Regions from separate parts of the Streptomyces sp. NPDC008317 genome, predicted to be linked through region 1. Evidence: riboswitches for the same ligand, from Rfam matches in the RefSeq annotation. Region 1 holds a riboswitch; the other holds the start of a gene.

Region 1 (7,330 bases):
CTCCTCTCGTGCCGGTCGGCGCTGACCACCAGCGCCGCCAGGGCCGTGGTCAGCGGCACCGAGGCGACCAGGCCGATGCTGCCCACCAGGGTGCGGACGATCTCCTCCGCCACCAGTTCGCTGCTGGCCACCCGCAGGACGCCGCTGCGCGCGATCGAGAAGAGCAGCAGCAGCGGCAGCGCGGCGCCCGCGTACGCCATCACCAAGGTGTTGACCACCGAGGCGATGTGGTCGCGGCCGATCCGCATTCCGGCGCCGTAGAGTTTGCGCCAATTCGCGCCGGGATCGGCGTCCTTCAGCTCCCACACCGCCGAGGTCTGGGTGACGGTGACGTCGTCGAGCACGCCGAGCGAGCCGATGATGACGCCCGCGAGCAGGACGCCCTTGATCTCGATGCCGGGATAGAGGCTGTGGATCACGCCCGTCTCGTCCGAGGTGTTGCCGGTCAGCCGCGCCCAGTCGATGAAGACCGAGCCCAGGACGCCGATCAGCAGCAGTGAGCAGAGCGTGCCGAGGACGGCCACCGAGGTGCGGGCGTTGACGCCGTGGCACATGTACAGCGCGATGAGCATGATGGCGCTGCCGCCGACCACCGCCACCAGCAGTGGATTGTCGCCGCGGAGGATGGCCGGAAGGATGAAGAGGGTCAAGATCCCGAACGAGACGATCAGTGCGATCAGGGCCATCAGACCGCGCAGCCGTCCGACGACGATCACCGCGACCGCGAAGATCCCGGCGAGCAGCGCGAGCGGGAAGCCGCGGTCCACGTCGGTGACCGAATAGCGCAGCCCGGCGGGGGCGTTGGGCGCGTACGCGAGGACCACGCCCTCGCCCTTGGTGTAGCGGCGGGACTGGTCGGGGTGCACGATCTCGGTGAAGGTCGTCCCCTTGTCGGGCCCCGACTCGACCTCGATGGTGGCCTTCTGGCACGTGTCGCTCGCGGCCGACGACGACTGGCCCGGGTTCTCCGCCTTGCAGGACACGTCGACCAGTCGCACCACCTTGCCCTGCCGGGTCTGCTGGTCGAAGCCGACGCCGCTGCGGGCGTGTTGGGGCGCGCCGCCCGGCCACAGCACGATCAGGCCGACGACGACGGCGGCGGCGAAGGGGACCAGGATCGCGGCGATGACCTTGCGCAGGTGCTGGGAGACCGGCGGCACGGGGCCGTGACCGTGGCCATGACTGTGGCTGTGTCCGTGACTGTGCCCGTGGCTCGCGCCGGGGCCGGGGCCGGGGCCGGGGCCAGGGCCGTGGCCGGGTCCGGGGCCGGGACTTGGGCTCTGCGGGGGCTCTTCCACGGGCTGATCATCGCAAGATCCCTGGTGCCTGTCCTCGCCGAACCGCTACCGTGGGGGCACCTTTGCAAACGCGGGAGCTCGGAGCACCGGGCTGAGAGGGCGCTGAACCTGTTGCCGGCACGGCATGACCGCCGGGACGAACGCTGCGCCGACCGCTGAACCTGTTACCGGGTAATGCCGGCGTAGGGAGTGGGTCTCATGACCATGCAGGACGCGCACACGCCTGGATCCGACGGGGACGAATCCGCCCGTACGGAGTCGGTCGGCTCGAATCGTACGGAAGCGGAGGGCTCGATCCGTACGGAGTCGGCCGCCTCGAATCGTATGGAGTCGGCCGCCTCGAACGGTACGGAAGCGGACGGCTCGAACCGTACCGAAGTGGACGGTCCCGTACGGGACATCGGCTGGCACAAGTCGTACGTCGTCGGATCGCGGCCGGACCTGCGGGTGCCGGTCCGGCAGGTGCACCTCACCAATGGGAACGACGTGACGCTGTACGACACGTCGGGCCCGTACACCGATCCGTCCGTGGAGACGGACGTCCGGCGCGGGCTCGCCCCGCTCCGGGAGCACTGGATCATCGCGCGCGGCGACACCGAGGAGTACCCGGGACGGCCGGTCCGCCCCGAGGACGACGGCCTCAAGCACACCTCGCCGCGCGGCGGGCTCCGCAATCTCGACGCGGTCTTCCCCGGCCGCCCCCGGCTCCCCCGCCGGGGCCGTACCGGGACGCCGGTCACCCAACTCGCCTACGCCAGGCGGGGCGAGATCACGCCGGAGATGGAGTACGTCGCGCTGCGCGAGAACGTCCCGTCCGAGATCGTCCGGGACGAGATCGCCGCGGGGAGGGCCGTACTGCCCGCCAACATCAACCACCCGGAGATCGAGCCGATGATCATCGGCAAGCGGTTCCTGGTGAAGGTCAACGCCAACATCGGCAATTCGGCGGTCACTTCCTCCATCGAGGAGGAGGTCGACAAGATGACCTGGGCCACCCGCTGGGGCGCCGACACGGTCATGGACCTGTCCACCGGCCGCAACATCCACACCACCCGCGAGTGGGTGCTGCGCAACTCCCCCGTCCCCATCGGCACCGTCCCGCTCTACCAGGCGCTGGAGAAGGTCGACGGCCGCGCGGAAGAGCTGAGTTGGGACGTCTACCGCGACACCGTCATCGAACAGGCCGAGCAGGGCGTCGACTACATGACGGTGCACGCGGGCGTGCTGCTCCGCTACGTCCCGCTGACCGCCCGCCGCAAGACCGGCATCGTCTCGCGCGGCGGCTCGATCATGGCCGCGTGGTGCCTGGCGCACCACCAGGAGAGCTTCCTCTACACGCACTTCGAGGAGCTGTGCGAGATCCTGGCCGCGTACGACGTCACGTACTCGCTCGGCGACGGCCTGCGCCCCGGCTCCATCGCGGACGCCAACGACGAGGCGCAGTTCGCCGAACTGCGCACTCTCGGCGAGCTGAACACCGTCGCCAAGCGGCACCAGGTGCAGACGATGATCGAGGGCCCCGGGCACGTGCCCATGCACAAGATCAAGGAGAACATCGACCTCCAGCAGGAGATCTGCGAAGAGGCCCCGTTCTACACGCTCGGCCCGCTCACCACCGACATCGCCCCCGCCTACGACCACATCACCTCCGGCATCGGCGCCGCGATGATCGCCTGGTGGGGCACCGCGATGCTCTGCTACGTCACCCCCAAGGAACACCTCGGGCTGCCCGACCGCGACGACGTCAAGACCGGTGTGATCACCTACAAGATCGCCGCCCACGCCGCCGACCTCGCCAAGGGGCACGAGGGCGCCCAGGCGTGGGACGACGCCCTCTCCGACGCGCGCTTCGAATTCCGCTGGGAAGACCAGTTCAACCTCGCCCTCGACCCCGCCACCGCCCGCGCCTTCCACGACGAGACGCTCCCCGCCGAGCCCGCCAAGACCGCCCACTTCTGCTCCATGTGCGGCCCGAAATTCTGCTCGATGAAGATCTCCCACGACATCCGCCGCGACCACGGCGGCCCAGTAGCCCCCGCCTCCGCCTCCGCCTCCGAGGCCGAGCTGGGCATGGCCCAGAAGTCCCGCGAGTTCGCCGCCGCCGGCAACCGCGTGTACCTGCCGCTGGCGGACTGACACCCGAGGGCCCCGGCACCCCGGTGCCGGGGCCCTCACCCCAGATACGGCCGCTCCCGTCCCTCCAGAAAGTGACCGACCCTGAGCCGCTGCGTGTGATGCATCGGCAGCTCGTCCACCTCCCCGGCCGCGACGAAGCGCACTTCCGTGGACTCGTCCGAGACGGCCAGCTCCCCGCCGGTGACCCGGGCGGTGAAGCAGACGTTGAACTGTCGGCGTACCTCCCCGTCCGTGTACGCGATCACGTGGCGCGGATCGGTGTACGTGCCGACGAGCCCGGTGATCTCCACGTCCAGGCCGGTCTCCTCCTTGACCTCGCGCACCGCCGTGCCGGGCAGGGAATCGGTCATCTCCATGCCGCCCCCGGGCAGCGCCCACAAGCCGTTGTCGCGGCGCCGCTGGAGCAGGATGCGACCCTGCTCGTCGGTGACGACGGCAGACGCGGCGACGACGAGACTGTTCGGTGCGGGAGCGTCCGGATCGTCGTAGAACTCGGTGCGTGCCATGGCGTCAGTGTTCCCGAGGCGCGGGCTGCGCCGTGGCCCATACGGCGTCGAAGCTGTCGGCGTAGGTGTCGAACAGGCTGCCGTCGCCGTGCTGCCGCAGGTGCCAGACGGCCCTGCGTGCCACGGTTCGGCTGGTGCGGGACCGTCCCGAGGCGGGACACCTGGCCGGGAGGGGGCGGGACAGCGGAGGGGGTCTCGTACGGTTGTGCGCGTGATGCTGATCGCAGGCGAACCGCGCAGACTCGGAGTTCCCTCGTCCGAGGCGCGGCTCAGGTTCGAAGAGGGTCCCAGGCGGGCGGGGGCGGGGGCCGGTCTCAGACTTCTGGCGCTCGACGGTGAGCCGGCGTTCGAGCGCAGCTTCTGGTGCGGGACGTGCGGGCTGCTCTTCCGGCGGCTTGAGGGTGCCCAGGGGACGCTGTCGCCGGAGGGCGTACGGGACCGTCTCGCCGGCCACCTCACGGATGTGGACGACGGCGTCCTCCAGGCGTTCGGCTCCTTGCTGCCGGAAGGCGACTACCGCCCCTTGCTGCTTCGCATCGAGCCGAGCCTGGTCTTTCCCGGCAAGGAAGGTGACTACTTCAGCGGCGAGAAGGTCGCCACATGGGGCATCGACGGGTTCTGGGGCCTCCCGGACCACCCGTGCACGCCGTATTTCCGTACGTTCGAGACACCGGTCGACAACGAGGCGCATTTCTACGAGTTCGTCGTGCCGATGGTGCCGCCGTCCTGGAACGAACGGGAGCGGGTGGCGGACTACGCCGAGCGGTTGGGAGGCGGAGCGGTACCGACGGCGGTGGCGGTGTCGACTCTGGACCGCTGCATGCCCGCGATGAACACCGGGGCGACCGACTACTACGAGCACTGGGGGCTTACGCATTTCCTGCTCGACGGCCACCACAAAATGGAGGCCGCGGCATCGACCGGGCGGCCTCTGCAACTTCTGTCCCTCTTGGCCATCGGCGAGGGCTTGAGCGAGGACGACGACCATCGCAGGCTGCTCGGATTGCGCACTCAGCAGCGCCAAGAACGCGGTGCTCGCTGATCGCCGGCACCTGCGGCCGGTGAAGACCTGGTGGACGGGCTGTTGGGGGAAAAGGGGGGTGGGGGAGAATCGGGCGGGTCGGGTGGTGGGTGGGGAAGAGGGCAGGGGATGGGGCAGGCGAGGGGTGAGGGGCGGGATATCGAGTCCGCCGTCGTGATCTATACGGCGGTGGCGAACGGCGGTGGGGCTCCGTACGCGGGGCTGGCGGGGCTGGTGGGGCTGGACGAGGGGCGGCTGGAGTCGGGGCTGCGGACCTTGAAGGGCATGGGGCTGGTCCGGCTGGTGGAGGGGCGGGTCGAGACCGTCGACCCGGACGCCGCGCTGGCGGTGGCGATGGACACGTATCTGGGCACGGCCGCGGCGCAGTTGCGGAACGCGGCGGAGCTCAGCGAGACGACGCAGGCGCTGCTGACGGTGTTCCGGCCGGCGGCGGCGCGGCTCCAGGAGCAGGTGGTCGTCCAGAACTTCGAGGACCTGGAGACCCGGCTGAGCGCGCTGGCCGACATCGACGCCACCGCGCGGGAGTCCGTGGACTCGCTGCACCCGGGCCCGATGCCGCAGGACATGGCGGTGCTGGAGCACTCCCTGGCCGGGGACGCGGCGATGGTACGGCGCGGGGTGCGGGTCCGCGCCCTGTACCCGCGCTCGCTGCTCCAGATCCCGAAGTACAGCAAGTATCTGAACGACCTGACCGACGTGGGCGTCGGCGTCCGGCTGATCGACCACGGCCCGCACGACCTGCTGGTGGTGGACCGGCACACCGTCGTCCTGCCGGGCGTCCCGCACGTACGGTCGTCGATGACGCTGGTGCGCGGCGCGGTGCTGGCCCGCTCGTACGTCTCGGTCTACGAGGACTACTGGCTGCGGGCGAAGCCGATGCCGCACATGGCGCGCGGCGGTCAAGCCACCCCCGCCCCCGACAGCGACGACGACCCCGGCGCCGCCACGGACTTCACCGACCAGGAGCGGACCATCATCCGGCTGATGGCCAACGGCTACAGTGACGACCGCATCGCCAGGACGCTGGGCGTCGCCCGGCGCACCGTGCAGCGCGTGATGACCAAGCTGATGGAACGGCTCCAGGTCTCCAGCCGCTTCGAGGTCGGCCTGAAGCTGGCCCGGCTGCTCGACCCGGACGACCTCTGACCCGGCCGCACCGTACCCCGCGGGCCGCACCGTACGGCCGTGCGCCGCCGTCCATCCACCGCATCCGGGACGCCCACCGCACCCGGGACACCCACCGCACCCGCGTGACCACCGCATCCGCGCGACCACCCCACCGGACTGGTGAACCAGCACACCACCCCACCACCCCACCACCGAAGTGTGTCGCACTTGGGACAGTGCCCGATGTGGACAAGGCGATTCCGGCGGCTCGCGAGCATCCCCGCTTAGCATGAGCGGGGGCGCGAAATCGCAGGCCGCGGACGCCGGGTGACCCCTCACCCCCAAGGACGCGGCAGCCGAGAAGATCCGGGGGACAAGCCATGGACCGTCGTTCCGACGAGGACCCACCGCTGATCCAGGAGTTCCTGCGCGAGGCCCGCAGAAATTTCGTGGGCGAACCCGAGCCCATCACGGGCCACAACGGTTACCGCCCGCCGGGCCTGAGCCAGCACGCGGTGGCCCAGCGCCTGGGCATATCACCGCGCCTCTACCAGGACTGGGAGGGCTGCGGACGCCCCATCCCCGCCCACCGCCTCGACAGCCTCGCCAACGCGCTGCGGCTGGACTCGCGCAAGCGCGACGAGCTGTGGTTCATCGTCACCGGCGGCTACCCGCCGCGCGGCCCGGCGGAACCCGACCCCGAGGCCGTCACCGGCTGGACGTCGTACCTCCACGCGCTCCAGGTCCCCGCCCTCACCGTGGACGGCGCCTGGCGGATTCTGGAGACCAACCAGGCGTGGCGCCAGCTCTTCGAGCCCGCGGGCCAGCCGCCGCCCGCGAATCTGCTGCGCTTCGTGCTCTTCGCGCCGTACGCGCGGCAGTTGTGCGCCGAGTGGCGGACCGGCTGGGCGACGGCGTTCCTGCGCCAGCTCCGGCTCCAGGCGCAGACCGCGCACCACCAGCCGCAGACCGGGCCCGACCAGGAGCTGCTCCGCGTCATCGCCGAACTGCGCGAGGACCCCGAACTGGCCCGGCTGTGGCAGGCGGAGAGCGAGTCCACCCGGGTCGCGCTGCACCATGACGGCCAGGTACGGCTGCTGCGGCCACCGGCAGGCGGTTACGTCCAGCGGGTGCGCATGCTCGTGTCGTCCCCGGCGCACGATCCCCGGCGCCGAGTGCTGATGTTCATGCCCGCCGTGACGGCGCCCGGCCTGGCGGGGCCCGCCGGGACAGCACCCGGT
Region 2 (7,330 bases), on a different contig from region 1:
GCCCCTGAAGGACCGGCCCTAGGGGCGGTGGGGGGCGTCCGCGAGGAGGACGACCTCTTCGGGGGCGAAGGTCACGGCGACCTCGGCGCCGACCTCGGGTGCCGCCCGCCAAGGGCACCCGGCTTCGAGGCGCGGCCCCGCCTCCGGCGCCAGGACGAGCGTGATGTGGTCGCCACGAAAGGTGCGGGCGACGACAGTGCAGCGAAGCCCGGACCCGGGTCCGGTGAGGCGCACCCCGGCGGGCCGGATGAGCAGGTGGCAGGGCCCCTGCGGGGTGCCGGAGGGCACCGGCACCTTCCCCCACGGCGTATCGGCGACGCCACCCCCGACGCTGGCGTCCACGATGTTGTCGAAGCCGAGGAAGCGGGCCACGAAGGGCGACACCGGCCGCTGCCAGACCTCCAGCGGCGTACCGGACTGTGCGATGCGCCCGTCGCGCATCACCACGACCCGGTCCGCGAGGGCGAACGCCTCGCTCTGGTCGTGCGTGACGGCCAGGACCGTCGTCCCCAGGCGACGGAAGAGTTCGCGCAGCTCCACCACGAGCCGTTCGCGCAGCGCCCGGTCGAGCTGTCCCAGCGGCTCGTCGAGCATGAGCAGGCGCGGCTCGGGGGCGAGGGCGCGGGCCAGGGCGACCCGCTGCTGCTCCCCGCCGGAGAGCGTGGCGACGCCGCGCCCGCCCGCGCCGGGCAGCCCGACGAGGTCGAGCAGTTCGCGCACCCGCTCCTCGCGCCGCTCGCGCGGCACCTTGTGCATGCGCGGCCCGAAGGCGACGTTGCCGCCGACGTCGCGCTGCGGAAAGAGCTGGTGGTCCTGGAACATCAGGCCGACGCCGCGCCGGTGCGCGGGAACGCCCGCCTGGTCGGCGCCGTCGAGCAGCACCCGTCCGCCGTCCAGCGGCTGGAGTCCGGCGACGGCCCGCAGCAGCGTGGACTTGCCGCTGCCGCTGGGCCCGAGCACGCACACCGTCTCGTGCGCGGCCACCTCCAGCGTGACGGCGTCCAGCGCGGCCCGCGCGCCGAACCGTACGGTCGCGTCCTCGACTCGCAGCAGCGTCATCAGAACTCCCCGGGTGAGGGGTCGGCGCCCCGGCCGCGCGGGCGCAGATTCTCCAGCACCAGCAGCGACGCGGCGCAGACCAGCATGAGGATGGTGCTCAGTGCCATGGCCTGGCCGTACGTGGACGGGCCCGCGCGGCCGAGCAGGCGGGCGACGGCGACCGGGAGAGTGGGGCTGTCGGGGCGGGCGATGAAGACGGTGGCGCCGAACTCGCCGAGCGACACGGCGAAGGCGAAGCCCGCGGCGACGGCCAGCGCCCGTCCGACGAGCGGGAGTTCGACCTCGCGCCAGACCCGTAGCGGTGACGCGCCGAGCACCGCGGCGGCCTCCCGCAACCGGTCGTCCACGGCGCGCAGCACCGGCAGCATGACGCGTACGACGAACGGCACACCGACCAGCGCCTGGGCGAGCGGCACCAGGATCCAGGAGGACCGCAGGTCGAGCGGCGGCTTGTCGAGGGTGATCAGGAAGCCGAAGCCTACGGTGACGGCGGAGGTGCCGAGCGGCAGCATCAGCAGCGCGTCGAAGCCGCGGACCAGCCGTCCCGCCCTGCGGACCAGGGCCGCGGCGGCGAGCCCGCCGACCGTCAAGGCGATGACGGTGGCGACGGCGGCGTACCGCAGCGAATTCCAGACCGTCTCCAGCGGGGCGACGGTGAAGGTGCCGCCGCTCCGGCCCGAGCCGACGGAGCCGAGCGAGCGGTAGAAGGCGAAGCCGTAGCCGTCGGGGCCGTCCAGCGAGCGGGCGACGAGCACGCCCAGCGGCAGCAGGATCAGCAGCGCGATGACGGCGAGCACTCCGGCGAGCAGCGTCCGCTCCCCCCTGCCGCGCGGCCGGTGCGCGGTGGTGGCCGCGTCGACCAGCCGCAGCGTGGACTCCCGGCGGCGTACGGTCCAGGCGTGCACGGCGAGGATCGCGGCGACGGCGGCGAATTGCAGCAGGGTCAGCACGGCGGCGGTCGGCAGGTCGAGGAGTTCCGCGGTCTGCCGGTAGATCTCCACTTCGAGGGTGGAGTACAGCGGGCCGCCGAGGATCTGGATCACGCCGAAGGAGGTGAAGGTGAACAGGAACACCATCAGCCCGGCGGCGGCCACCGAGGGGCCGAGCGCGGGCAGCGTGACCCGCCGCCAGGCGGCGAGCCGGCTCGCGCCGAGCATCCGCGCGGCCTCTTCCTGGCGCGGGTCGAGCTGCGCCCACAGGCCGCCGACGGTGCGGACGACCACCGCGTAGTTGAAGAAGACGTGCGCGATGAGGATCGCCCACACGGTGGTGTCCAGGCGGACGCCCCACAGCGAGTCGGTGAAGCCGCCGCGGCCGAGCAGCGCGAGGAAGGCCGAACCGGCGACCACGGTCGGCAGCACGAAGGGCACGGTGACGACGGCCCGCAGCAGCCGCTTGCCGGGGAAGTCGAGCCGCGCGAAGACATACGCGCCGGGCAGGGCGACGGCCAGGGTCAGCGCGGTGGACGCGGCGGCCTGCCAGCAGGTGAACCACAGCACGTGCCGGATGGAGCCGTCGCCGAGGACGTCGCCGATCCGGCCGAGCTGCCACCGGCCGCCCTGGTGCAGGCCGCGGCCGACGATGGAGATCACGGGGTAGGCGAAGAACACCCCGAAGAAGGCGGCGGGCACGGCCATCAGGGCGAGTCGGATCGCGGTGCCGCGACCGGGTACGAGCGACCGGCCCCTGCCGCGTACCGCCGATGCCGTGCCGGTCGCGTCCGACGTGCCGGTCGTGTCCGTCGTATCGGCGTGGCCCGACGTATCGGCCGCGTCCGTCTTTTCGGCGCCGGGCGTCACTTGAGGACGATCGACGACCATGCCTTGACCCACTCGTCGCGCTTGGCGGCGATCTTGTCGGGCGCCAGCGTCTTCGGGTCGGTGATCTTCGCGCCGTATGTGGTGAACACCTCGGGCTCGGCGGCGTCCTTGCGCACCGGGTCGACGTACATCTGGAGGGGCATGTCCTCCTGGAACGTCCTGCTCAGCAGGAAGTCGATCAGCGCCTGGCCGCCCGCGGTGTTCTTCGCGCCGTGCAGCAGCCCGGCGAATTCGATCTGCCGGAAGCAGGTGCCGGTGGAGACCCCGGTCGGGGACTGGGCAGGTGCGGGGGTGACGCCCACGACCTCGGCGGGCGGGCTGGACGCGTACGACACGACCAGCGGCTTGTCGCCCTTGGCCTTCTTGCCTGCCGAGGAACCGGAGAAGCGGTCGTTGTACGCCTGCTCCCAACCGTCCACGACCTCGACGCCGTTGGCCTTGAGCTGCTTCCAGTACGACTGCCAGTCGGAGTCCCCGTAGGCGGCGGCGCTGCCGAGCAGGAAGGCCAGACCGGGCGAGGACGTCGCGGCGTTCTCGGTGACCAGCAGGTTCTTGTACTCCGGCTTGACCAGGTCCGCGAAGGTGACGGGCGGGGCCAGCTTGTGCGCGGTGAAGTACGCCCGGTCGTAGTTGACGCAGACGTCACCGGAGTCGATGGGCGTCACCCGGTGCTTGGCCGCGTCGAGTTGGAGGTCGGCGGGCACCTGGTCGAGGCCCTTGGCCGCGTACGGGGTGAACAGGCCGTTGTCGAGCGCGCGGGACAGCAGCGTGTTGTCGACGCCGAAGAAGACGTCGCCCTGCGGGTGGTCCTTGGTGAGGATCGCCTGGTTGACGGCCGCGCCCGCGTCTCCGCCGCGCAGCACCTTGACCGTGTAGCCGGTCTCCTTGGTGAAGTCCTTGAGCACGGCGTCGGACGCCGCGAAGGAGTCGTGGCTGACCAGCGTCACGGTCTTGGACGTGCTGCCGCCGCTGGTCTTGGTGCCGCCCGAGTCGCTGCCGCACGCGGCGAGCGCGGTGGCGCCGACCGTGGCCAGGACGAGCGCGCCGATGGCACGCCGACGGATGGTGTTCATCTGTGCAGACTCCCTACGCCGGTATGACCCGGATCAGGTCCGAGGGTCTGCGGTCTCGTGGGCCGCACTCTCAGCGCCGTCTCAGGCGCTCCCCTGTCGGAATGTTCACTTGTACGTACTTGTGTGATTGCACGAGCACGATAGCAGCAGGTGCGAAAGGGCTGGTCAGCGCCGGGCCCTTAACGCGCCCGGCGCCTCAGCGCTCCGAGGCCGCGAGCTGGCCGCACGCGCCGTCGATCTCCTGGCCGCGGGTGTCCCGCACGGTCACGGGCACGCCGTGGGACTCGAGCGCGGCGACGAACGCCCGCTCGTCCTCCGGCCGGGAGGCCGTCCACTTGGAGCCGGGCGTGGGGTTGAGCGGGATCAGATTGACGTGCACCCGGTGGTTCTTCAGCATCCGGCCGAGCCGGTCCGCGCGCCACGCCTGGTCGTTGATGTCCCGGATCAGCGCGTACTCGATGGAGATCCGGCGGCCGGAGACCTCGGCGTAGTGCCAGGCCGCGTCCAGCACCTCGCGGACCTTCCAGCGGGTGTTGACCGGCACCAGGGTGTCGCGCAGCTCGTCGTCGGGCGCGTGCAGCGAGACCGCGAGGCGGCACTTCAGCCCCTCGTCGGCGAACCGGTAGATCGCCGGGACCAGGCCGACCGTGGAGACGGTGATGCCGCGCTGCGACAGGCCGAGGCCGTCCGGCTCGGGGTCGGTGAGGCGGCGGATCGCGCCGATCACGCGCTTGTAGTTGGCCAGCGGCTCGCCCATCCCCATGAAGACGATGTTCGACAGCCGCGCGGGCCCCCCGGGCACCTCGCCGTCGCGCAGGCTCTTCATGCCCGCGACGATCTGGTGCACGATCTCGGCGGTGGACAGATTCCGGTCGAGACCGGCCTGCCCGGTCGCGCAGAACGGGCAGTTCATGCCGCAGCCCGCCTGCGAGGAGATGCACATCGTGACCCGGTCCGGGTACCGCATCAGCACCGACTCGACGAGCGTCCCGTCGAACAGCTTCCACAGCGTCTTACGGGTGTCCCCGTCGTCGCACGACGCGTGCCGCACCACCGTCATCAGCTCCGGCAGCAGGTCCTCCGCCAGCTTCCCCCGCGCCGCGGCCGGAATGTCCGTCCACGCCGCCGGATCGTCGGCGTACCGCGCGAAGTAGTGCTGCGACAGTTGCTTCGCCCGGAACGGCTTCTCCCCGAGCGCGGCCACCGCCTCCCGCCGCTCGACGGGAGTGAGGTCGGCAAGGTGCCGCGGCGGCTTCTTGGCCCCACGCGGCGCGGCAAAAGTGAGTTCTCCGGGTACAGGCATGATCTGACAAGTGTCGCAGATCGAAATGGGTCGGCCGGTCGCCCGCTGGTCCGGGGCTGTCGCTCGGGCGGCGGGCCGTCCGGGGGGTCAGCCGGTGCCGACGAAGACGGCCAGGAGGAGCCAGACGACGGGGGCGGTGGGGAGCAGGGAGTCGAGGCGGTCCATGATGCCGCCGTGGCCCGGCAGGAGGGTGCCCATGTCCTTGATGCCGAGGTCGCGCTTGATCATGGATTCGCCGAGGTCGCCGAGGGTGGCGCTGACGGCGGCGGCGAGGCCGAGGAGGAGGCCCTGCCACCAGCGGCCGTCGTCGATGACGTACTGCATGAGCAGGGCGCCCGCGACCATGGCGAAGGAGATCGCGCCGAGCAGGCCCTCGCGGGTCTTGCCGGGGCTGATGCGGGGCGCGAGCCTGTGCTTGCCGAAGCGCCAGCCGACGGCGTAGGCGCCGGTGTCGCTGATCACGGTGAGCAGCAGGAAGACCAGGACGCGGCGCGGGCCGTCGTCGGCGGCGAGCATCATGACCACGAAGGTGGCCAGGAAGGGCACGTAGAAGGCGGCGAAGACGCCGGCGGTGACGTCGCGCAGGTAGTTCTCGGGCGGCTCCGTCATGCGCCACACGAGGATGGCGAGCGCGGTGAGGGCCATCGCCACCCAGGCGCCGTCCGCGCCGCGCAGATACCCGGCGATGATCATCGCCGTACCGCCGGCCGCGATCGGGATCAGCGGGGCGCGGATGCCCTTGCGCTCCGCCAGCCGCGAGGTCAGCTCCCAGACGCCGACGGCGGCGGCGACGACCACGACGCCGACGAACACCGCCTTCACGATGAAGAGCGAGGCGACGATGACCGCGCCGAGGCCGAGGCCGACCCCTATCGCCGCGCGCAGATTCCGCCCTGCGGACTTCTTCGCGGGGGGCTGCGGCGGCGGTGTCGGCTCCGGGGCGGTTGGCATAGGAGGAGTCTTCCTGCCGCGCCCGGAATCGGGTGCGGAACCCGCCGGATAGATGATCGTGTCATCCGCAATCGAGCCGTCGGCCGCGCCGTTGGTGACCGTGTCCTCGGGCGCTCCCCAGTGACCGGCGCGTGGCGAAGCGCCCCAGGAAGAGTCGTTCACTGAGCTTCGCCTCGCGTCGTCGTGTGTCGGCCGGGAAGGGCTGAGGGCGGGATCGTGCATACGGTCGTACTGCCGGTGTCCGGACGGGCGTCAGGAACGGTGCCAGGACGGGCGTGTCCGGACGGGCGTGTCCGGACGGGCGTGTCCGGACGGGCGTGTCCGGACGGACTGAGATGTCCGGGGCGGTGTTTCCGGGGCGGGCCCGGGGGCCCGGCCCGGTCAGACCTCCAGCAGCTCGGCTTCCTTGTGCTTGAGCAGCTCGTCGACCTGGGCGACGTACTTCGACGTCGTGTCGTCCAGCTCCTTCTCCGCGCGGCGCACCTCGTCCTCGCCCGACTCGCCGTCCTTGACGAGCTTGTCGAGGGTCTCCTTGGCCTTGCGGCGGACGCTGCGGATCGAGATCTTGGCGTCCTCGCCCTTGGTCTTGGCGACCTTGATGTACTCCCGGCGCCGCTCCTCGGTGAGCTGCGGGAACGCCACCCGGATGATCCGGCCGTCGTTGCTCGGGTTGACGCCGAGGTCGGAGTTGCGGATCGCCTCCTCGATGTTGCGCAGACTGCTGCTGTCGAAGGGGGTGATCACCGCCATCCGCGGCTCGGGCACCGCGAACGAGGCGAGCTGGTTGATCGGGGTGGGCGCGCCGTAGTACTCGGCCACGATCTTGTTGAACATCGCGGGGTGCGCCCGGCCGGTACGGATCGCCGCGAAGTCCTCCTTGGCGACGACGACGGCCTTCTCCATCTTCTCCTCGGCCTCGAGGAGGGTCTCTTCAATCACCATGTGCTCCTGGTATTCAGAAGGCGGAGCCTGACGGTCGGGCCCCTGCGCGCGTCTTTCCTGCACGGTGTCCGACCGGCAGCCTGTTGTCCATCCCCGGACCGGGCGAACCGGGACGTGTCACCACCCGGCGCTCGGGCGGTCATTAAGCCCTGGAGCCCCGGTCGTTGACCAGCGTGCCGATC

The links. Region 1 has a riboswitch for thiamine pyrophosphate ahead of thiC (phosphomethylpyrimidine synthase ThiC). Riboswitches for the same ligand answer to the same signal wherever they lie in the genome.
Region 2: it holds a riboswitch for thiamine pyrophosphate, as region 1 does, so the genes downstream of both, ACFY9V_RS13795 (thiamine ABC transporter substrate-binding protein) here and thiC (phosphomethylpyrimidine synthase ThiC) in region 1, are expected to answer to the same signal.

What each region holds. Positions count from the first base shown of each region.
Region 1 covers NZ_JBIBFQ010000001.1:612,116-619,445, forward strand. The annotation lists gene ACFY9V_RS02530 (YibE/F family protein) at 1-1,298, opposite strand, end outside; TPP riboswitch at 1,359-1,504, shown strand; gene thiC (phosphomethylpyrimidine synthase ThiC) at 1,623-3,434, shown strand; gene ACFY9V_RS02540 (NUDIX domain-containing protein) at 3,470-3,940, opposite strand; partial or broken gene ACFY9V_RS02545 (XRE family transcriptional regulator) at 3,945-4,049, opposite strand; gene ACFY9V_RS02550 (hypothetical protein) at 4,155-4,982, shown strand; gene ACFY9V_RS02555 (LuxR C-terminal-related transcriptional regulator) at 5,091-6,128, shown strand; gene ACFY9V_RS02560 (helix-turn-helix domain-containing protein) at 6,470-7,330, shown strand, end outside.
Region 2 covers NZ_JBIBFQ010000004.1:85,827-93,156, forward strand. The annotation lists gene ACFY9V_RS13785 (ATP-binding cassette domain-containing protein) at 19-1,059, opposite strand; gene ACFY9V_RS13790 (iron ABC transporter permease) at 1,059-2,696, opposite strand; gene ACFY9V_RS13795 (thiamine ABC transporter substrate-binding protein) at 2,855-3,952, opposite strand; TPP riboswitch at 3,946-4,057, opposite strand; gene rlmN (23S rRNA (adenine(2503)-C(2))-methyltransferase RlmN) at 4,149-5,255, opposite strand; gene ACFY9V_RS13805 (phosphatidate cytidylyltransferase) at 5,343-6,368, opposite strand; gene frr (ribosome recycling factor) at 6,588-7,145, opposite strand; gene pyrH (UMP kinase) at 7,291-7,330, opposite strand, start outside.